Regions from separate parts of the Rahnella sp. GSA61A genome, predicted to be linked through region 1. Evidence: predicted binding sites of a transcription regulator. Region 1 holds the regulator's gene; each other region holds the start of a gene.

Region 1 (5,923 bases):
GCTAAAAATGCAGCGGATGGCTCAACGCTTCCATGATTCATCTGGCGTGGTAACCCAAACCACGATGCGTGAAATTAACAAAATTGTTGATGAAGCCGTTCAGGAGGAAAGACTGAAAGCCTTCGCAGAAAGCTCTGCTGAACGCATTCGCGCTTTGCGTGAAAAAGAAAAAATCAGTCAGGGCGTACTGGCAAGACTCATCAATATGTCCGCCAACAGCATTCAAAAATGGGAGCGGGATGAAACCAAACCCACCGGAGCGGCGCTGATCTTACTGATGCTAATTGAAGAAAAAGGTTTACAGATCATCTGCTAAAAGAAGCCACAGCTTGTTGCTGTGGCTTGATTTTTATCCCTTTACGCCGCTTTGGCTGGCCTGTTCCTGAGGAACAATCAACTTCGGCGCCAGCGTAAACATAAACCGGGTGCCGACGCCGACTTCACTCATGACTTCAAGTTTCGTGTGGTGATGGCTGAGCGCATGTTTGACGATTGCCAGTCCCAGTCCGCTGCCGCCGGTCTGACGTGAACGGGCTTTATCGACGCGGTAGAAACGTTCGGTCAGGCGCGGCAAGTGCTGCGGCGCAATGCCCGGTCCGTTGTCGCTGATCTGGAACTGTGCGCCATGCGGCGTTTGTTGCCAGCTGACTTCAATCCGTGTCCCCGCTGGCGTGTGGTTAACCGCGTTATACACCAGGTTCGACACCGCGCTGCGCAGTTGATCTTCATTACCAAAGACCTTCAGCTTGTCGTTTACGCGAAACACCACTTCATGCCTGCCGTTGCTTAACGTTTGCACTTCACGTTCGAGCATGCCGAGCATCACCGGAATATCGACTTTCTCGTGCAAATCAATATTCGCTGAGGCTTCGATTTTCGACAGCGTCAGCAGCTGCTTCACCAGCCCGTCCATCCGCCGCGTCTGTTCCTGCATGGTATCCAGCGCTTTAGTGCGGAAAGGCTCTTCCAGCTTGGCGTCTTCCATCATTTCCAGATACCCCTGCAATACCGTCAATGGGGTTCTCAGTTCATGACTGACGTTAGCGAAGAAGTTACGCCGTGCGCCTTCAAGCTGACGCATCTGGGTCACGTCGCGTGCCACCATCAGCAGTTGTCCTTCGGAATAAGGCATGACGCGAAATTCGACATAATGCTCATTATTGAGTTGTAAATTCAGCGCCCGGCTGAAATCGCGGGTCTGGATCCACAGCCGGAATTCCGGATAACGCAGCAGGTTGAAGATATGTTGCCCGTTATCTTCCGGCCAGCGGAAACCGAGCAAATCCTGCGCCAGTCCGTTACACCAGAAAATATTGCCATCTTCAGTGGTCAGCACCACGGCATCCGGCAGCGATTCGGCACCGCTGCGAAAACGTTTGATGAGCTGACCTAATTCCCGACGGCGACGCCGGTTGCGTATCTGCATCTGGTTCAGCCCGTAAAACAGCGGCTCCCAGCTCCAGCGCCCATTCGGTGGCGTAATGCTGCGGTCGAGCCACAGCCAGTGAGAGAGTTTAAGCTGGTTGTAATAATTCCAGCCCAGTGCCGCCATCAGCGACACCAGGAGGAGCCAGCCGAAATGGCCGACGAAGATACCGAGAATTAACGCTGGCAGGCAAAAGAGAAACAATTCACCCGCCAGTCGTTTCCATGACAAACGTTCTAGCACACAGATTCTCCGCTGTGAGGGCTCAATAACGCGTTGAAAAACGGTATCCGGTACCACGAACAGTCTGGATCATTCTGTCATGTCCACTGGTTTCCAGCGCCTTACGTAAACGACGAATATGCACGTCAACCGTGCGATCTTCCACATAAACGTTAGTGCCCCAGACGTTATTGAGCAACTGTTCGCGGCTGTATACACGTTCGGAATGGGTCATAAAGAAGTGTAATAACTTAAATTCGGTCGGCCCCATATCGAGCGCCTGCTCGTTGGCCATCACCCGGTGAGACGACGGATCCAGGCTTAACCCCTGCATGTCGATCACTTCTTCCACCGCCATTGGCGAGATGCGACGCATCACGGCTTTAATGCGGGCAACCAGTTCTTTCGGAGAAAACGGTTTAGTGATGTAATCATCGGCACCCACTTCAAGGCCGCGCACCCGATCTTCTTCTTCACCGCGTGCGGTCAGCATCATCACCGGAATTTCGCGGGTCAGTGCCTCACGTTTAAGATGCTTAATAAACTGAATACCGGAACCGCCAGGTAACATCCAGTCAAGCAGGATCAGTTCAGGGTAAGGTTCAACAAGCTGCCCAATCGCTGAATCAAAATCCTCAGCTTCTACGGCCTGATAGCCATTTTGCTCCAGTACAAAACACACCATTTCACGGATTGGAGCTTCGTCTTCAACCACCAATATACGTCTAGCCATCGTAGGTCCTGCCAATAGGTTAGCGATCTTTTATTTGATTGCGGGCGCCATTATGCGTCAGTTTTGTGACAGATTTATGAATGAAAAGAATGGTTCATTACAGTCAACTATGACAGATAATTTCCGGCCATCTTGCTGAAATTGGTCTGATTTATCGGGGACAGCTTCCCCTGCCGACGTTTATACTTTACCCCATTGTCGTCATCCAGGGTTCATACGGGAGTCTCATGCGCCTGATCCACACCTCAGACTGGCACCTCGGCCAGTACTTTTTCACTAAAAGCCGTGCAGCCGAACATCAGGCATTTTTGCACTGGCTGACCGGTCAGGTGCAGCAACATCAGGTCGATGCCGTGATTGTCGCGGGCGATATTTTCGACACGGGTTCCCCACCCAGTTATGCCCGCGAATTGTATAACCGCTTCGTGGTGGAATTACAGCAAACCGGCTGCCAGCTGGTGGTGCTGGCTGGTAACCACGATTCTGTCGCCACGCTCAATGAATCGCGCGAGCTCCTTTCCTGCCTGAATACGCGGGTGATTGCCACCGTCGGTGAAAACCTTTCTGAACAGATTTTAGTGCTCAGTCAGCGTGACGGGAAACCCGGCGCGATACTGTGCGCTATCCCGTTTTTACGCCCGCGTGATCTGCTCGCCAGCCAGGCGGGACAGTCCGGCAGCGACAAGCAACTGGCATTGCAGGAAGCCATCGCCGCGCATTATGACGCGCTCTGGCAGGCTGCGCAGGCCAGACGTGACGAACTGGGCATGCCGCTGCCTATTATTGCGACCGGCCATCTGACGACTGTCGGCGTCAGTACCTCTGATTCCGTGCGCGACATCTATATAGGTACGCTCGATGCGTTTCCGGCGCAGGCCTTTCCGCCGGTCGATTATGTGGCACTGGGTCATATTCACCGTGCACAATGCGTCGCCAAAACCGAACATATCCGTTACAGCGGCTCGCCGATTGCCCTGAGTTTTGACGAACTGAGCAAAGCTAAAAGTGTGTACTTACTTGATTTTGATGGTGCGACGCTCAACGCCATCGACACACTGGAAATCCCGGTTTTCCAGCCGATGCAGATAATCAAAGGCTCGCTGGTGGAGATTGAACACCAACTGGCACAGTTCGAAGGCGGTGATCCGGCCAAACCGGTATGGCTCGATATTGAAGTCTCTACCCAGGATTATCTCAGCGACATCCAGCGACGCATTCAGGCGCTGACGGAAGATCTGCCGGTAGAAGTCGTGCTGTTACGCCGCAGCAAAGAACAGCGCATCAACAGTATTGAGCAGCAGGAAAAAGAAACCCTCAGCGAACTGAGCGTCAGCGACGTGTTTGAACGACGACTGGCGCTGGAACCGGACCCTGACGAGCCGCGTCAGGCACGGATGCGCACGTTGTTTGCGCAGGTGGTTGAACAGGTTACCAACGGTCAGAACGCGGAGGACAGCGCACAATGAAAATTCTCAGCCTGCGTTTAAAAAACCTGAACTCGCTGGAAGGCGAATGGAAAATTGATTTCACCGCCGAGCCGTTTGCCAGCAACGGATTATTCGCCATCACCGGCCCGACCGGCGCGGGGAAAACCACCCTGCTCGATGCCATTTGTCTGGCGCTTTATCATCAGACGCCACGGCTGAACATTACACCAAGCCAGAATGAACTGATGACCCGCCACACCGCAGAATCGCTGGCCGAAGTGGAGTTTGAAGTCAAAGGTGTGGGTTACCGCGCTTTCTGGAGCCAGCGCCGCGCCAAAAATTCCCCTGACGGCAATCTGCAGGCACCGAAAGTCGAGCTGGCGTTACTGGCCGACGGCAAAATTCTGGCGGATAAAGTGCGCGATAAACTCGATGCCATCGCCACACTGACCGGGCTGGATTTCGGCCGTTTCACCAAATCCATGATGCTTTCACAGGGGCAGTTCGCCGCGTTTCTGAATGCCGATGCCAACGACCGCGCCGAATTGCTGGAAGAACTGACCGGCACCGAGATTTACGGTCTGCTTTCTCAACGCGTGTTTGAGCAACATAAAGAAGCGCGCATTGCGCTGGACGGTCTGCATCAGCGCATGGCCGGAATCGAACTGCTCAGCGAAGAACAGCGCCAGACGCTCGAAGCACAACGTGCTGAACTGAACGCGCAGGAAATCAGCCTCAGTCAGCAGGCGCAGCAGTGCCAGCAGGATCTGAACTGGCTGCAACAGTGGCAACAGGTGCAGCAAAAACAGCAGCAGTCTCAGCAACAACTGACCGCCGCAGAGCAGGAAAATCTGGCCGCCGCGCCGCAGTTACAGCAACTGGCGCGCAGCGAACCGGCAGAAAAACTGCGTCCGTTACTCAATGATCGCCAGCGCTGTCAGGATGACGCGCAGCGCCTTCAGCAATTACTGATACAACTGACGCAGCAGCAGGAGCAGCAGATTGCACAGATGACGCCGCTGAGTCTGGCGGTGGAACAGGCGCACACTGCGCGGCAGAAACAGGCGGAAGAACAGCGCCAGATGCAAACGCTGATCGAAGAAAAAATCCTGCCACTGGATAGCGAAATCGCGCAATGGCGCAAATCGCTGGTGGAAACACAACAGGCGGTCAGCGAGTCGCAGAAACAGGCTGGTGAACATAGCGCGACGCTGCAGCAAATCACGGCGGAACGTCAGAAACTGGATGAGGAAAGCCGCCAGCATCACACCCGTCAGGCCGCGCTGACTGAAGCCCTTAACGTTGCACAACAACGTCAGGCTGAACTGGAAAAACAGTACCCGCAGGTAGTGTTACAGAAACGTCAAACCGAACTCATGCAGCTCCGGCCGGTGCGGCAGCAGCTGTTTTCACTCTCGCAAATCTTCCCGCAACTGAACCAGCGCGTGCAGCAACAGCATAAAGATTTTGCGCAGTACCAGATGCTGCTGGCCGAAGAAGAACTGCGTCTGGGCGCGATCCGTCTGCAATGTCAGAAACAACTGGAACATCTGAACGACGTCAAGGCGCTGCATAAACAGGAAATGCTGATCGTCAGTCTTGAAGCCGAACGCGCGAATTTGCAAAGCGGCAAAGCCTGTCCGCTGTGCGGCTCAACATCACATCCGGCGATTGAACATTATCAGCAGGTTAAACCTTCTGAAACCGCGCAGCGCGTTGAGAAAATGCAACTGGAATTCGATGCAGCAAAAGCCAGCGGTATCGAACTGGCGGCGAAAATTAAAGGCCTGAAAGAGCAACAAACACGGCTGCAAACTCAGCTTGAGCAGGATCAGCAACAACTGAATTCGCATACCCTGAACTGGCAACAACTCAGTGCGCCGCTGAATCTGACGTTTACGCTGCATGATACCGCCGACATCACGCAATGGCTGACCGCCCGCGATGAGGAAGAGCAGCATTCGCAGGCGCGGCTGAGCCAGCACGAACAGCTGGCGCGGGCTCTGCAACAGGCCAAAGATGCCCTGAACGACGCACTGAATGCACAGCAGAAAGTGCAGCAGCAAAGTGCCTTGCTGACAGAGCGCGTTACCCGGCTGGAAGAGATGCAGGCAA
Region 2 (5,923 bases), on a different contig from region 1:
GGTGGTTATTTATCCAGTGCAAACTGTGGCCAGATTAAGGATTTCTAAACAGGGAAAGCTCATGTGAGGGACAACAACTATGTTTCAGCTCAGCAGACGGGATCTATCGCCGATCAACAGGATGCTCTATTTTCCAGGCGCGCCTGCCTGGCCGGAAGATTACAAAGGAAAATCGCTCATGGAAAAGCTCATGCAAAACCAGATCAACAATATTGAAAAGCAGGGCATCAAAAATGGTGAGGAAATTGCCGGGCTGAATCTGCGGGTAGGGAAGGTGGAACAGCAGGTCAGTCAGCTAACGGTAGTGATCACGGAGACGAATCTCCGTGTCGGCAAACTGGAGCACCAGATGGTCACGCTCACTGAAGCGGTGACAGATATCGGGGGTCGTGTCGGGAAAACCGAACAGAGCATCGCGCGCATCGACGGGCACCTGCTGAGAATTGACGATCATCTGGTGAGGATAGATAAACAGTTTGAACAGGTAGATAAACAGTTTCAACAGGTCGATAAACAGTTCGATCGTGTAGATGAGCGCTTTGACAAAATAGATCAACGATTTGAGAAGATCGACTGGCGCTTTGAAAAAGTAGATGAACGCTTTGTGAAGATTGAAGCTTCACTGAGTGCAATGCAGGCAATGTTTTACGATCTCATGATTAAACAGACCCGATGGATTGTCAGCATGATGCTGGTACTGGTTGGCGTGACGTTTACGGCTGCACGCTATATTCACTAACGGCGACCTGATACGGTTGATCTCCCATTACGCTGAATTGGCCGTATCAGCAAAGCTGGCAAGAGCGACTATAATATAGACAGGTCGCCACCTTCTTTATGCCCTTGTCTGACGGGCAATCCCGAAGGTTTATCACTGCGCGCTGCTGGCGGCTTTCGGCGTACAAGGGGGTGTTTCATGGCTAATCATGTCTGGGGACTGATATCCAATCCGGGTCCCGAATTGCAACAAATCCAGCGTGAGCGGGAAACCGTTTCACATGTGTATTCCCACCATGTTCTTTTAATGGCGCTCATCCCGGTTGTCTGTTCTTTCATCGGAACAACACAACTTGGCTGGAACTTCGGTGATGGCGAGAAGCTGATGGTTTCCATGTTTACCGCGTCTTATATCGCCGTCATTTTCTATGTTCTGATGCTCGCTGCTGTCGCACTGATGGGGCGGATTATCTACGGAATGGCGCGTCGCTATGACAGCCGCCCGACACTCAACAACTGTATCGTCTTTGCCGGCTACGTGGCCACACCCATGTTCCTCAGCGGGGTCGTAGCCCTGTATCCGATGGTCTGGTTATGCCTGTTTGTCGGGCTGATCGGCCTGTGTTACAGCGGATACCTGTTGTATCTCGGCATTCCTAACTTCCTCAATATCGACCGTCGCGAAGGGTTCCTGTTCTCCAGTTCAACACTGGCAATGGGCGTTCTGGTATTAGAGCTGCTTCTGGCTCTGACGGTAATTATGTGGGGTTACGGAACACAGTTATTTTAACTTAATGGCTATCTTACTTGCCATTTTGCCCCCGGGCAGTGCTCGGACTCCTCACGTACTTTATGTACGCTCCGGGTCCTCCGCGCTGTCTGGGAACAAACTGCCTGCGCCGACTACGCCATTCCTCTTTTGAAGGACATTATTCCTGCCAGTTCTTCATCTTACTGGTTTTCCCGATACCCGGATTGAAGCTGTTGGTCGGGTCTGCCTGCCGGTAGAATTCTTTCAAATGTGGTTTTGCCAGATACAAATGGCCGACGTTATGTTCGGCGGGATATTCCGCGCCTTTGGCGTCGAGCAGTTCTAACATCCTGTGTTTCAGCGCCTTGCTGTTTGCGCCTTTTTTGACGATGTAATCCTGATGGAAAACGTGGCACATGAAATGGCCGTAATACAGTTTTGCTACCAGTTGATTGTCGATATCTTCCGGCAATGTCTCGAACCAGTCGCGGTCATTGCGGCGCAGTGCGATATCCAGCGCCAGAATATCTTCCACTTCGTTTTCATGTACCGCGTGATACCGCACGGCGGCACCGGCGGCGGCAAAGCGATGCAGGAAGGCTTTCTTGCCTTCGTCGGCGGAACAGATAAAGAAATCACCCTGACCCTCACTAAAGAAACGTGTCAAAAAGGTTCGGGCTTCGTCAATACCGGGGCCGGACATTTTCAGCAGTAAGTGATGTTCAAACCGGTCACGATACTGCTTCATACGCGGTGGCAGATGATTCGGCAGGGCTTTGCTCAGACACTGCATCACGCGGTCGCTGAAATGTTTGGGCAGGAAAGGGACCTTACTGGCGTGTGCATCGAACTTTCCTTTGGCAGTAAACATGTCCGGCATTTTGTCGGTGCCAAGTTTGTCGATCATCAGGAAAGTGTCTTTGCCATAGACTTCGGTGATATCGAAAATATCCCGGTGCATGTATTCCCCTGCCACCGGAAGGTTAGCGAAGTCACGCAGGATCTGGCGGCGTAATTCTGTCAGCACCGCCGTGTCATTGGTGCCGATATAGAAAACCTGCTGCTGCGTTTCTGCCGGAAACGTATCGAGCCGCACGGCGAAAACCGCCAGCTTGCCCGCACAACCTGAAGCTTCAAATAAACGTCGCTCATCCGCGTTGAAACGCGACGGCGTATCCGCATCCACTTCGCGGACACGTGAGGCATAATCGTGATCCGACGCCAGACGCTGATCATGCTGGATATCGGTTTCCAGATAATCGCCTTTTTCCAGACGTGTCAGGATTTCTTCCGGCGTTTCACCAAGATTAATGCCCAGATGGTTAATCAGCCGCAATTCGCCTTGTGCATCGATTTGTGCATAGAGCGCCATTTCGGTATACGCCGGGCCGCGTTTCACCAGCGATCCGCCAGAATTATTACAGATCCCGCCGACCACCGATGCGCCGATGCAGGACGAGCCAATCACTGAATGCGGTTCGCGGTTGTAGGGCTTGAGGATTTTTTCCAGCTTATACAGGGTGCTGCCGGGAAAGCCGATCACCTGATGACCGCCGTCGAGTAACTGGATCGTGTCCAGTTTCAGGGTGCTGAAAATAACAATGTCGCGGTCATAGTCGTCGCCGCTGGGCGTCGAACCTTCGGTCAGCCCGGTATTGGCGGCCTGCATAATGACAATCTTGTCGGCGGCGATGCAGGTTTTGAGCAGTTGCCACTGTTGCAGCAGCGTTTGTGGAAATACGACCGCCAGCGCTTTACCGCCACCGGAGCGAAACCCTTTGCGGTAGCGTTCGGTGTTGCTGTCGCCGGTTAAAACGTGGCGGCTGCCGGCAATCTCTTTCAGCGTGGCGATGAGTGACTGATTATCCATTTCATCTTCCTTTTTTGATGGGATGCCATCTAATCATAGACTTAAATGATACTTGTTAAGTTAAACGTCATTCGGGATATGGGTTAGGTAATTCCACTTAATCTGTTGCATTTTTGTCATGCGCTGTCCATTAAATCGTCATTGATGTGTCATAAAACTCGCGCTTAATGAACGCCAGATAACGAAAGCAACCGAGAGACAGCATCATGGCGCAAGCTCAACTTAAGCTGGCACAGGCTGAATATCCTCAGACCGGGCCACAGCATCTGAACAAAGTTCTGGACGTCAAAGGTCTGGTGAAATCCTATAAATCGGGTCAGCGTGTCCTGAATGACATCAGTTTTGATCTCCACGCCGGTGAGTTCGTGGCGGTAATTGGCCGTTCTGGCGCGGGTAAATCCACCCTGCTGCATGTGCTCAACGGTACGATCCCGCTCACGGATGGCAGTGTGGTATGTCATTACGAAAATGGTGAACAGCAGGAGCTGGCCGGGCTTACCGGCAAAGCATTGCGTCGCTGGCGTTCAGGCTGTGGCATGATTTTTCAGGATTTCTGCCTGGTGCCTCGTCTGGATGTCCTGACAAATGTGTTACTGGGGCGTCTCAGCCACACCTCAACGTTCAAATCATTCTTTAACCAGTTCGATGACGAAGACCGCGCCCGCGCCATCTCTTTGCTTGAATGGTTGCACATGCTGCCGCATGCATTGCAGCGTGCCGAAAACCTTTCCGGCGGCCAGATGCAGCGTGTGGCGATTTGTCGCGCGCTGATGCAGAACCCGAAAATTCTGCTGGCCGATGAACCGGTGGCGTCACTGGATCCGAAAAATACCCTGCGCATCATGAATGCGCTGAAAAAAGTCAGCGAAGAGAATATCGCCGTGATGGTCAACCTGCACTCGGTCGAGTTGGTGAAAGATTATTGCACCCGCGTTATCGGCATCGCGAAAGGGCAGATTATTTTCGACGGCCATCCGGACCAGTTAACTGAAGGCATTTTGCATCAGTTATACGGTGAAGAACACGAAGCGATAAACAGTTAAACAATAACGTTATTTATTTTGCAGTGCTTATTTCTACTTTCTCTCAATCTACACAAGGTCATCATTACATGAAGAAGTTATTACGTCTGGCAGTCTTCGTAGCAGGTTCTTTTACTGCAATGCACAGCATGGCAGAAGATGCTCCTAAAGAATTAAACTTAGGTATTCTGGGTGGCCAGAATGCCACCCAGCAAATCGGCGATAATCAGTGTGTAAAAGATTTCTTCGATAAAGAATTAAATGTGGATACCAAACTGCGTAATTCATCCGATTATTCAGGTGTTATTCAGGGGTTATTAGGTAAGAAAGTGGATATGGTATTAAGCATGTCCCCGTCATCTTTTGCTTCGGTTTATATTAATAATCCGAAAGCGGTGGATCTGGTCGGCATTGTCATTGACGATACGGATAAATCCCGGGGTTATCACTCCGTGGTTGTCGTGAAAGCCGACAGCCCGTACCAGAAATTATCTGACCTGAAAGGCAAATCATTCGGTTTCGCTGACCCGGATTCTACTTCGGGTTACCTGATCCCGAACCAGACATTCAAGAAAGAATTTGGCGGCACGACGGATAACAAATACAACAACTTCTTCTCCAGCGTGACCTTCTCCGGCGGCCATGAGCAGGATATTCTTGGCGTGCTGAACGGCCAGTTCGAAGGCGCAGTCACCTGGACTTCAATGATCGGCGACCGCGAAACCGGTTATACCTCCGGTGCATTCAACCGCATGATCCGCATGGACCATCCGGATCTGATGAAGAAAATCCGCATTATCTGGGAATCGCCATTAATTCCTAATGGTCCGATTTTAGTGCGCAGCGATTTGCCACCGGCATTTAAAGCTAAGCTGGTTTCTGCCATTAAGAAACTGGATAAAGATGACCACGCTTGTTTCGTAAAAGCGGTGGGCGGCAAACAGCATATCGGCGAAACGTCCCTGGCTGAATATCAGCAGATTATTGATATGAAGCGTGAACTGACCAAAGGCGGTCGCTAACCCGTAACTCCCTCCCCTGCGAAGGGGAGGGTTGGGGTGGGGTATTAATGGCAACTCAGGAAGCGAAAGCTTTTACCATTATTGTTTTTTTAATACCCCCTCCTGACCTCCCCCTTCGCAGGGGGAGGAATAATGATTATCGCAAATCGGAAATATTATTTTGAACAAAGACTTCAATCGTTATTACCAGCAGATACGCGGTAAACAAAAGCGGGAAGCGCTGATCTGGTCAGGGCTGATGTTGTTGTTATATCTGTGGTCAGGCAATGTTTCCGAACTTAATTTAAAAACGATTATTGTCTCCGCGCCGAGCTTCTTTGATTATATTGGTCAGACGGTGCCGGTATTACACTGGTCATTGTTATTTGCTGACGGTCATACCGAAGGTTCACTGGCGTATTGGGGATACCGTCTCAATATTCAGCTGCCGCTGATTTGGGAAACTATTCAGCTGGCGTTGTCCTCAACGATATTGTCGACGGCGCTGGCAGTCGTGCTGGCTTTTCTCGCCGCCAGCAATACGGATTCGCCTAAATGGGTG
Region 3 (5,923 bases), on a different contig from region 1:
CAGCCGGTCTGGCTGTCATTGATGCTGACGGGAAAATGGGGCGCTTGCGTCGTCTGGGTAAAGTCCAGATGCTGGCTGATGCACTCGATGAACATCCTTTGCATGGTGGCACCGGTATTGCTCACACGCGATGGGCAACCCATGGCGAACCTTCTGAAGCCAATGCTCACCCGCATGTGTCTGATTACATTGCTGTGGTGCATAACGGCATTATCGAAAACCACGAACCTCTGCGTGAATTGTTGATTGAACGCGGCTACCGTTTTGATTCTGAAACAGATACCGAAGTGATCGCGCATCTGGTGCATTGGGAACAACTCCAGGGCGGTACGTTGCTCGAAGTGGTCCAGCGCGTTATCCCGCAACTGCGTGGTGCCTACGGCACGGTGGTGATGGATCGCCGCGATCCGTCTGTTCTGGTCGCTGCCCGTTCCGGCAGCCCGCTGGTGATTGGTCGTGGTGTGGGTGAAAACTTCATTGCCTCCGATCAGCTGGCGCTGTTACCTGTGACCCGCCGCTTCCTGTTCCTGGAAGAAGGCGATGTTGCTGAAGTTAAGCGCCGTTCCGTCAGCGTATATGACAAAAATGGTCATGCCGTTGAGCGTGAAGAAATCGAATCCAAAGTGCAGTACGACGCCGGTGATAAAGGCGTTTACCGCCACTACATGCAAAAAGAAATCTACGAACAGCCGCTGGCCATTAAAAACACCCTGGAAGGCCGTTTCAGCCACGGCGAAGTGAATCTGAGCGAGCTGGGCGAAAAAGCGGACGAAATTCTGTCCCGTGTTCAGCACGTGCAGATTATCGCCTGCGGTACGTCATATAACTCCGGGATGGTGGCGCGTTACTGGTTTGAGTCACTGGCTGGCATGCCTTGTGATGTCGAGATCGCTTCGGAATTCCGCTATCGCAAATCTGCTGTTCGTCCGGGCAGCCTGATCATCACGCTGTCTCAGTCGGGTGAAACGGCTGATACGCTGGCAGCGCTGCGTCTGTCGAAAGAGCTGGGTTATCTTGGTTCGCTGGCAGTATGCAACGTGGCTGGTTCTTCTCTGGTGCGTGAATCCGATCTGGCGCTGATGACCAAAGCGGGCACCGAAATCGGTGTGGCCTCAACCAAAGCTTTCACCACGCAGCTGACCGTTCTGCTGATGCTGGTGGCGCGTATGGGCCGCCTGAAAGGGATGAGTCCGCAAGTTGAGCACGACATTGTTCACGCGCTTCAGGCGTTGCCTGCGCGCATCGAACAAATGCTGTCGCTGGATAAGACTATCGAAACGCTGGCTGAAGGTTTCTCTGATAAACATCACGCCCTGTTCCTTGGCCGTGGCGATCAATATCCGATCGCGATGGAAGGTGCGCTGAAGCTGAAAGAGATTTCGTATATCCACGCTGAAGCCTATGCGGCAGGCGAGCTGAAACATGGCCCGCTGGCGCTGATTGATGCGGATATGCCGGTGATCGTGGTTGCGCCCAATAACGAATTGCTGGAAAAACTGAAGTCGAATATCGAAGAAGTGCGTGCACGTGGCGGTTTACTGTATGTCTTCGCCGATCAGGACGCGGGTTTTGTCGACAGTGACGGTATGAAGATTATTCAGCTGCCTCACGTTGAAGAAATCGTCGCTCCGATTTTCTACACCGTACCGCTCCAGTTGCTGTCCTACTACGTTGCGCTGATTAAAGGCACCGATGTTGACCAGCCACGTAATCTGGCGAAGTCTGTGACTGTCGAATAAGACTGTCCGGTTTCAGCCATGTTATCTCTAAGCGCCTCCCGGGGCGCTTTTCTCTTTCCAGAATGTTGTTCTCCGGCTCTCTCTTTGTCAGCAGCCGGTCACGATTCTCTTCTCTCAGGCTTCGTAACCCGCCCCGGATAAGGTATAGTTCGCGTTTTTCTGAAGGTACCCCGCTGAATGCTGACCAACTCCTCCATTCGTCTCAACAAATACATTAGCGAGAGCGGCATCTGCTCGCGCCGCGATGCTGATCGTTACATCGAACAGGGAAATGTTTTTATCAACGGCAGGCGTGCTGCGGTGGGTGCTCAGGTGTTTGCCGGCGATGTGGTGAAAGTGAATGGTCAGATTATTGAGCCGCGTGATGAAGAAGATCTGGTGCTTATTGCGCTGAACAAGCCCGTAGGCATTATCACCACGATGGAAGAGGGGGAGCGGGACAACATCCGCGATTTCGTTAACCACAGCAAACGCGTCTTCCCGATTGGCCGTCTGGACAAAGATTCGCAGGGCCTGATTTTACTGACCAATCACGGTGATCTGGTCAATAAAATCCTGCGTGCCGGTAACGACCACGAAAAAGAATATATCGTGACTGTCAATAAACCGATCACGGACGAGTTTATTGCCGGTATGGGCGCGGGTGTGCCGATGCTCGGCACCGTGACCAAGAAATGCAAAGTGAAGAAAGAAGCACCGATGGTGTTTCGCATTACGCTGGTGCAGGGACTTAACCGACAGATCCGCCGCATGACTAAGCATTTTGGTTTCGACGTCACTAAGCTTGAACGTGTGCGTATTATGAATATCAATCTGAAAGGATTACCGCTGGGCGAATGGCGTGATCTGACCGATGATGAACTGATCGAATTGTTTAAGCTGATTGAAAACTCTTCGTCTGAAGACAAACCGGCGAAAAAAGTGCCATCAAAACCTGCTCAGGCTAAAAAACCGGCTGTCACTAAAACGAAAAACAGTGAAAAACCTGAAGTGAATTCCGCATCCCGCAAGCGTTTTGCCCAGCCTGGCCGTAAGAAGAAGGGGCGTTAATTTACCTGCTTTTCATTATCCGCCGGTGTAATAACCGGCTTTTTCTGCTTAAAACTCCCGCATTTTGCCCGTATGGTTCGAATTGTGACCAGTGTCATAAAACTGTCATATAACGTACATTTTACTGTCACTAAACTGTCCTATTTTCCTCCTGTGCCAAACACTTTAATTAACGTCGACATCAGTCGGGAAGTTTAAAACCACCAGGAGTGGAACATGAAATTGATGCGTAACACCGTCGCCGGTCTTGTAGCAGCGACTTTCTCCCTCACAGCAATGTCTGCTTTCGCTGCCGCTAACCTGACTGGCGCTGGCGGTACCTTCCCAGCCCCTGTCTATGCTAAGTGGGCTGATGCATACCAGAAAGCAACCGGTACTCAGGTTAACTATCAGGGCATCGGTTCTTCCGGCGGCGTGAAACAAATCATCGCTAAAACCGTTGATTTCGGGGCATCTGATGCACCGATGAAAGAAGAAGATCTGAATAAAAACGGTCTGTTCCAGTTTCCTACTGTAATCGGCGGCGTGGTACTGGCTGTTAACATCCCGGGCATCAAATCCGGTCAGTTGACACTGGATGGCGCAACGCTGGGTGATATTTACCTCGGTAAAATCAAAAAGTGGAACGATACGGCGATCACCAAGCTGAACCCGGGCGTGAAACTGCCAGACACTAACATCGCGGTGGTTCGCCGTGCTGACGGTTCCGGTACTTCCTTCGTATTCACCAGCTACCTGGCAAAAGTGAACAGCGAGTGGAAAGACAAAATCGGTGCAGGTTCTACTGTTAACTGGCCAACGGGTCTCGGCGGCAAGGGCAACGACGGCGTGGCCGCATTCGTACAGCGTCTGCCAGGTTCAATCGGTTACGTAGAATATGCTTACGCCAAGCAAAACAACCTGGCTTACACCAAGCTGGTAGATGCAGACGGCAAAGCCATCAGCCCGACAGAAGAATCCTTCAGTGCAGCCGCTAAAGGCGCAGACTGGAGCAAAACCTTCGCTCAGGACCTGACCAATCAGAAAGGTGATAATGCGTGGCCAATCAGCTCCACCACCTTCATCCTGATTTACAAAGACCAGCAAGATGCAGCGAAGGGTACCGAAGTGCTGAAGTTCTTCGACTGGGCTTACAAAAACGGTAACAAACTGACGACTGATTTGGATTACGCCGCACTGCCAGCTTCTGTTGTAGAACAGATCCGCGCAGCCTGGAAAACCAACATCAAAGACAGCAGCGGTAAAGCACTTTACTAGGATCTGACCTCGGGTCTGATATAGAGTACAAGTCTTCTGCTTCATTCCCTCTCCGGCCGGGGAGGGAATTAAATCTGAATTAAAAGAGAGTGGTATGGCTGAATACAAGCCGGCTATCAAGGCACCCAGCAAAAACGGTGACATCATCTTCGGCGCGCTGGTTAAACTGGCAGCGCTGATTGTGCTATTTATGTTGGGCGGCATTATCGTCTCGCTGTTTATTGCTTCCCTGCCGAGCATTGAAAAGTTCGGATTGTCCTTCCTATGGACGAAAACCTGGGATGCACCGAACCAGCAATTTGGCGCACTGGTGCCGATTTACGGCACGGTCGTGACCTCCATTATTGCCCTGCTGATTGCTGTTCCCGTCAGCTTTGGTATCGCATTATTCCTTACCGAGCTGGCGCCGAACTGGATGAAACGCCCGCTGGGGATTGCTATTGAACTGCTGGCGGCGATCCCCAGTATTGTTTATGGCATGTGGGGTTTGTTCGTTTTCGCCCCGCTGTTTGCGCAGTATTTTCAGACGCCGTTGGGCGATGTACTTTCCGGTATCCCGATTGTTGGTGCCCTGTTCGCCGGTCCGGGTTTTGGTATCGGTATTCTGGCTGCAGGCGTCATCCTCGCCATTATGATCATCCCGTACATAGCTTCCGTCATGCGTGACGTGTTCGAGCAAACGCCGGTGATGATGAAAGAATCTGCTTACGGCATTGGTTGCACTACGTGGGAAGTGATCTGGCGCATCGTGCTGCCGTTCACCAAAAATGGTGTGATCGGCGGCGTGATGTTAGGTCTGGGGCGCGCACTTGGCGAAACCATGGCGGTGACCTTCATTATCGGTAACACCTACCAGCTCGATAGCGCATCGCTGTACGCGCCGGGCAACAGCATTACCTCTGCACTGGCGAACGAATTCGCCGAAGCGGAAGCCGGGCTGCATACGTCTGCACTGATGGAACTGGGTCTGATCCTGTTTGTCATCACCTTTATTGTTTTGGCGCTGTCGAAAATGATGATCCTGCGTCTGGCTAAGAAAGAGGGCCGTTAAGATGACGACACTCGAAATGCAAAGTAATACTGCATTACTGGAATCGCGTCGCAAACGTCAGGCGTGGCGCCGTCAGAAGAACCGTCTGGCGCTGATGGTCTCTATGCTGACCATGGCGTTTGGTCTGTTCTGGCTGGTGTGGATCTTGTTCACCACGATCGTTAAAGGTGTTGACGGGATGTCGCTGGCGCTGTTCACAGAAAATACCCCGCCTCCGAATACGGCAGGCGGCGGTCTGGCTAACGCCATTGCAGGCAGCGGATTATTGATTCTGTGGGCAACGGTCATCGGTACGCCACTGGGCGTGATGGCGGGGATTTATCTGGCCGAATATGGACGTAAATCCTGGCTGGCTGAATTCATTCGTTTCATTAACGACATTCTGCTTTCCGCACCATCCATCGTTGTGGGCTTGTTTGTGTACACCATTATGGTGGCAAAAATGGGACACTTCTCCGGCTGGGCGGGCGTGCTTGCACTGGCATTGTTACAGATCCCGATTGTTATCCGTACAACGGAAAACATGCTGAAACTGGTGCCGGACAGCCTGCGTGAAGCGGCTTACGCACTGGGTACGCCGAAGTGGAAAATGATTTCGGCCATCACACTGAAAGCCTCAGTTTCCGGCATTATCACCGGGATCCTGCTGGCGATTGCCCGTATTGCCGGTGAAACCGCGCCGCTGTTGTTTACGTCGCTCTCCAACCAGTTCTGGAGCACCGACATGATGCAGCCGATTGCTAACCTGCCGGTCACCATCTTTAAGTTTGCGATGAGCCCGTTTGGCGAGTGGCAACAACTGGCGTGGGCGGGTGTACTGCTGATT
Region 4 (5,923 bases), on a different contig from region 1:
TGTACTTTCACGATACCGTCTTTATCGCCGAAGGTGACAAACTGCTCCTGATCCCCGACACGGACGGAAACCGGCTTATCGATGTTATTGCCGTAAGCCCGTGCGCGGATCACCACATCAAAGGTGGCGGGCAGCGGTTTAACGTAATCAATTTTCACCGACGGTGCCAGATTGGCATCTGACCAGCGTCCCCAGTTTTCAACGGCTGAAACACCGGTAATCGCTTTTACCTGCTCCGGCAATCCCGGCACCATAAAAGCGATGGCTTTCGACTGATAAGTGGTGGCGGAATCATCAATGTTCAGCGTCTTCAGGGTTTGCTGATAAATCGCATTGCTGCCCGAGGTGTCTTTCACGAAGTCCACTTTACCTTTGAAGGTATCACCGGTGATCTGCACGATCGTCGGCTTCGCCCCGAGGTTCCCCGATGCAACGCACAGGCCGGTATTGAGCGACAACTCTGGTGCCCAGACGCGTCCCATTTCGTAGCATTTATCAACCCAGACAAAGTTATCGCTGGTCGCCAGTCCGGCCAGTTGTTTTTTCAGCGGCGTGGACAGATAGACATCAAACATCGGCTCAATTTTGTCTGCCGTGACCTTCAGAATAAACGGCGTTTTGATGGTCATGCCGGAGAAGGTGAAAGTGCTGTCTTTGGTATTCACCGCATAGTCTTTGATGCTGTTCGGGAAGCCCCACTGTTTGATGACCGCCGGTTTCCAGGCATTCACTTTGTCATCAATATTGAGGAACTGCGCAGTCATCGATGTCGCAGAAACACCGCTGCGTCCAAGACCGATGTAGTTGTCGCCGCCCATCATATCCAGTACGGTCGCGCCATTATCCAGGGTGCTGCGTTTCGCACCGTTCAGCTCCCCTGCCGGATGACGCCCGTCGAGTACGAAGAACAGGTCTTTACGGTTCTGTTTGGTCAGAATGTTGTAAGCCGTGTTGTTCATCGCCAGATGATCGGAAGACACCACAATGATGGTGTTATCGAAATAACCGGACTTTTTAATCTTATCGATAAATGCGGCAATCAGTTCCTGACTGCAGGACACGGCGCTCAGAGACTGGTTGGCTTTACCGTTCACTTTATATTCCTTGCGGGTACAGCCGCGGGAAATAAAGCCGTCAGGATGATGCGTATCAACGGTCAGCGTGAACAGTGAGAACGGCTTACCTTCCTGACTCAGCGTCACGAATTTTTTGTACACCTCATCCAGCAAGGTGTCGTCATACCAGCCCCAGTCATTTTTATAAGACGGGTCCGCGACAGTCGGACGCAATTCGTTGTAACCATAAAGATGGTCGAAACCATGGGATTTCAGGAAGGTCCCTTTGCCTGCGAAAGCCAGTTCAGCGCCCTGATAGAAATAGTTGGTATAACCTGCACCTTTGAGCACATCGCCAAGACAGACGTTTTCAGGGTAGAAAGTCGCCAGTGCACTGGAGGCATTACCATCAAACGGCGCAAACAGCGGGATCCCACACTGAGAAGCCACCATACCTGCGATGGTATAGCCAGTGCCCGGCAACTGTTTGGTGTTTGTGAAATCGGTACTCTGCGCTTTATGGCGGTTTAATTCGGTGGTCAGGCCGGGGAAGACTTTGTCATCAAAATACGTGCGTTCCAGACTCTCGCCGTAGATATAAACCAGGTTAGGCTTTTTCGCGCCTTTAATGGCTTTTTCGGGCACTTTGTAATAGGTACTAAAATCTGCACCGCTGCCTGAGATTTGCGTTTTGACCAGACGCGAGATGTTCTGGAATGCCTGTGTGGAACCGACAGAAAAGACCGCCAGCACCACGGCCAGCGCACTGTAGACCGCGCTGCTGTTTTTGGCACGACGCTGCTTCAGCCCCCACGCCAGCAAAGCGAATACGCTGACAAGCCCTGCCAGTAAACCGATAAATGGCAGGATATATTTATTGAGCCCCGCCCCTTTCAGGCTACTGGTGACGGTATATAACACCGCGTCCGTGATGCCTTCACCGGTGAAATAATTGCTGCCGATCAGGATGACGTTAAGAATGACGTAAAGCCCGAGGAAAAACAGCACCAGTGAAAACCAGACACGGCTGGCCGACGCCCGCGTGACGTAGAGAAAAATAGAAGAAAGAAATAATACGAAGGAAATTATCTCAGAAGCCATTTCAGCACCCTGTCTGATTTAAACAATAAACTCTACGACCCATTTCTGCTGTTTTACGAGCAGCGCCGACGGTTCAACTCATCGAGCGAATGACCCGTTTGTCATTCACTTACTTCATCCCTGAGACAGGAAAATTCATGCCAAAAACGGATAGCGCTATATAGCCTGTTGATCCTGGTGGGTCAACGCCTTAACACGGCTTCAGGCCACTGATGTGCCCAAAAAAACTGACGTTTTACAAATTCATGACAGCTAATTCCGCATGATACCTCAGAAAATTAACTTTCCGGTCACCTTTCTGTAAGAATTGCATGATAGCGGAATACTGTGGGCGAAATGTGGAGGCAGGTTGAAAATGCGGAAAAAAGTTGGCGGGAAGGCCCGCAATACGGGGTATCGCGGGCATTGAAGATGAAAAATCAGATTCCTCCGAGATAAGCTTTCCGCACCTCCTGATTATGTAAAAGTTCTTCGCCTGAACCGCTAAGCCGAATTTGTCCGTTGACCATCACATAACCCCGGTCAGAAAGCCTGAGCGCATGATGCGCATTTTGCTCCACCAGAAAGATAGTCATGCCGTTTTTTGCCAGTTCGCGCAAGGTCTGGAAAATCTGTTTAACGATAATAGGCGCCAGCCCAAGACTCGGTTCATCGAGCAGTAACAGCTTCGGGCGACTCATCAGCGCACGGGCAATCGCCAGCATTTGCTGTTCACCACCGGACATGGTCATCGCCCGCTGTTTACGGCGTTCCTTCAGGCGCGGGAATAACTCAAACATGGTGTGCAGATCTTCTGCCGCGTGTTTATTCCCGACGGGAATGGTGCCCATCAGCAGGTTTTCTTCCACGGTCATATCCGGAAAAACACGTCGCCCTTCCGGCGATTGCGCTATGCCAGCCGAAGCCACAAAGTGTGTCGATTTGCGGCTGATATCTTCCCCGCGAAACAGGATCTGCCCGCTCTGTATACGTGGCTGGCCGAATATCGACATCAGCAGCGTTGATTTCCCGGCACCGTTGGCACCAATCAACGCCACCGTTTCCCCCTCACTGACCTGCAATGAGACCTGCTGTAATGCCTGAATCGCCCCGTAATACACATTCACATCACGAAATTCCAGCATCGCGTCGCTCATAAGCTGACCTCGTCGTCTTCATCAGCACCCAGATACGCGGCAATGACTTTCTCATCGTTCTGAATAGCCTGCGGTATTCCTTCGGCAATCACGTCGCCGTGGTCGAGCACGATAATGTGGTCGGAAATGTCCATCACCATGCCCATATCATGTTCGATCAGCAGCACGGTGATGTCGTGATGATCGCGCAGGAAGCGGATAATTTTGCTCAGCGTACGTGTTTCAACCGGATTCAGACCGGCTGCCGGTTCGTCCAGGCAAATCATTTCCGGCGCGGTACACATCGCTCGGGCGATTTCCAGCCGGCGCTGCTGACCGTAAGACATTTCCCCTGCCAGCCGGTTGGCACAATCCACCAGTTCCACCACTTCCAGCCAGTAAAATGCGCGGTCCAGCGCCTGATTTTCCGCACGGCGATAACCCGGCGTATTGAGCACACCGGCAATCAGGTTGCGGTTGGTTTGCATGTGCTGAGCGACCAGCAGATTTTCAACCACCGACATTTCACGAAACAGCCGGATATTCTGAAAGGTACGCGCCAGCCCGGCGCGGTTAACCAGGTGTGTACCGCCGAACATTTTGTAGAAAATACGTTTGCCCAGTTGCGCTGGTTTTATCCAGTCATCAGGCTGAAATTTCTGCCCGAGCACCTGGATTACATTGGTCGTCCGGCGGCGCGTATTGAGCAAAATATTGCCGCCGGACGCTTTATAAAAACCTGTCAGGCAATTAAATACCGTGGTTTTTCCTGCGCCGTTCGGGCCGATCAGCGCGGTAATCGATCCGCGTTTCACCGCAAGATTCACATCGTTCAGCGCCTTAATGCCGCCGAAATGCATGCGCAAATGCTCGACACTCAGGATGTTGTTATCCGCTAACGCTTCGCTCATGGCTCGACTCCTTTACGCACGGCAAACCCGCTGCGGCTGATGCGGATCAACCCGCGTGGCCGCCAGATCATCATCACCACCATTAAAACGCCGAACAGCAATACGCGATATTCGGCAAAGCTGCGCAACAGTTCCGGCGCGACGGTCAGCACAAATGCCGCCAGCACCACGCCGATGGTTGAGCCCATACCGCCCAAAACCACAATAGCGAGAATCAGTGCAGATTCGAAAAAGGTGAAAGACGTCGGATTAACGAAGCCCTGATACGTGGCGAAAAACACGCCAGCAATTCCGGCCGTGGAAGCCCCGAGGGTAAAGGCAGACAGCTTGACCAGCACATGATTCAGCCCCATCGCGCGGCAGGCAATCTCATCCTCACGCAGCGCTTCCCACGCGCGGCCAATCGGCATGCGGGTCAGCCGGTGTTTGATAAACAGCACCAGCAACACCACCAGAACCAGCACGGCATAGATGAAGATAAATTTCATATTCGGGTTATAGGTCAGATGGAAAAACTCGTGGAACGGCACGCCGCCCTCTTTCGCCCGCCGGCCAAATTCCAGCCCGAAAAAGGTGGGCGGAGGCGCGGAAACACCGTTCGGACCGCCGGTAAACGACAACCAGTTGGTCAGCACCAGCCGGATGATTTCACCGAAACCTAACGTCACGATCGCCAGATAGTCGCCGTGCATACGCAGCACCGGGAAACCCAGCAACGCACCCGCCAGCGCGGCCATCACCGCCGCCAGCGGCAGCATCGACCAGAAGCCGAGGTCGAGATACTGATACCCCAGCGCCAGCCCGTAAGCCCCGATGGCGTAAAACGCCACATACCCCAGATCGAGCAAACCGGCCAGTCCGACCACGATATTCAGCCCGAGGCCGAGCAGCACATAAATCAGTCCCAGAATGGCGACCGTCAGAATGTATTTGGTGGCGACGAACGGGAAGAAAATGGCCAGCACAATCAGCAGCGGAATAACCCAGCGCAGATGACTTTTATAATCCGGCGACCGGACATAGACGCCCGCGCTGTCGGATTCGAAACGCGCACGCATTTTCTGCCCGGCTGTGGTTTCTAAAAATGCACTGAGCAGGAAGCGGCCCGTCATCACCGCAGCAATGATCCAGACCAGCCTCTGGCTATGAAAGTTAAAACTGTAACCATCGAGCACCACGCCGACCACCGGCCCGAAAATAATCAGCGCCACCAGCCCGGCAAAAATGGCATCCAGCAGACAGCGTTTAAATGAAAATCCGCTGTTCACAGCAGTTTGTGACATCATTTTATTTCCCTCACACTTTCGTCACGACCGGACGGCCCAGCAGGCCCTGAGGGCGGAAAATGAGGATCACCACCAGCAATCCAAAGGAGAACACATCTTTGTAATCAGAATTCACCATGCCCGAGAACTGCGCTTCGGCAATCCCCAGGATCAGCCCGCCCAGCATCGCGCCGGGTAATGAACCAATGCCGCCGAGTACCGCCGCGGTAAAAGCTTTGATGCCGATGATGAAACCGGCGTAGAAATCAAACGTGCCGTAGTTCATGGTCACCAGAACCCCGGCCAGTCCGGCCATCGCTGCGCCAATCATGAAGACCAGCGAGATAATGCGGTCAGTGTTAATACCCAAAATGGAAGCCATTTTTCTGTCCTGCTGCACCGCACGACACATACGACCAAGTTTGGTATTACTGATAATCCACGATAAAACCAGCATGCCAGCCAGCGACGCCACC

The links. The regulator PhoB, encoded in region 1, activates phosphate uptake and scavenging genes when phosphate is short. The targets are predictions, from matches to a motif close to CTGTCATAAAACTGNCNNAT.
Region 2: phnC (phosphonate ABC transporter ATP-binding protein) is a predicted target of PhoB. The motif match lies at 3,485-3,504, and genes of this name have one in related genera.
Region 3: pstS (phosphate ABC transporter substrate-binding protein PstS) is a predicted target of PhoB. The motif match lies at 2,881-2,900, and genes of this name have one in related genera.
Region 4: opgB (phosphatidylglycerol--membrane-oligosaccharide glycerophosphotransferase) is a predicted target of PhoB. The motif match lies at 2,389-2,408, and genes of this name have one in related genera.

The regions. Positions count from the first base shown of each region.
Region 1 covers NZ_JAHXYO010000031.1:28,142-34,064, forward strand. The annotation lists gene LC431_RS24680 (DNA-binding transcriptional regulator) at 1-316, shown strand, start outside; gene phoR (phosphate regulon sensor histidine kinase PhoR) at 350-1,669, opposite strand; gene phoB (phosphate response regulator transcription factor PhoB) at 1,692-2,381, opposite strand; gene sbcD (exonuclease subunit SbcD) at 2,609-3,847, shown strand; gene sbcC (exonuclease subunit SbcC) at 3,844-5,923, shown strand, end outside.
Region 2 covers NZ_JAHXYO010000002.1:316,285-322,207, forward strand. The annotation lists gene LC431_RS03575 (hypothetical protein) at 80-739, shown strand; gene LC431_RS03580 (Yip1 family protein) at 917-1,507, shown strand; gene dld (D-lactate dehydrogenase) at 1,647-3,338, opposite strand; gene phnC (phosphonate ABC transporter ATP-binding protein) at 3,545-4,381, shown strand; gene phnD (phosphonate ABC transporter substrate-binding protein) at 4,450-5,382, shown strand; gene phnE (phosphonate ABC transporter, permease protein PhnE) at 5,543-5,923, shown strand, end outside.
Region 3 covers NZ_JAHXYO010000011.1:25,844-31,766, forward strand. The annotation lists gene glmS (glutamine--fructose-6-phosphate transaminase (isomerizing)) at 1-1,739, shown strand, start outside; gene rluF (23S rRNA pseudouridine(2604) synthase RluF) at 1,917-2,789, shown strand; gene pstS (phosphate ABC transporter substrate-binding protein PstS) at 3,006-4,046, shown strand; gene pstC (phosphate ABC transporter permease PstC) at 4,141-5,097, shown strand; gene pstA (phosphate ABC transporter permease PstA) at 5,099-5,923, shown strand, end outside.
Region 4 covers NZ_JAHXYO010000017.1:11,014-16,936, reverse strand. The annotation lists gene opgB (phosphatidylglycerol--membrane-oligosaccharide glycerophosphotransferase) at 1-2,156, opposite strand, end outside; gene LC431_RS19210 (ABC transporter ATP-binding protein) at 2,576-3,292, opposite strand; gene LC431_RS19205 (ABC transporter ATP-binding protein) at 3,289-4,182, opposite strand; gene livM (high-affinity branched-chain amino acid ABC transporter permease LivM) at 4,179-5,465, opposite strand; gene LC431_RS19195 (branched-chain amino acid ABC transporter permease) at 5,479-5,923, opposite strand, start outside.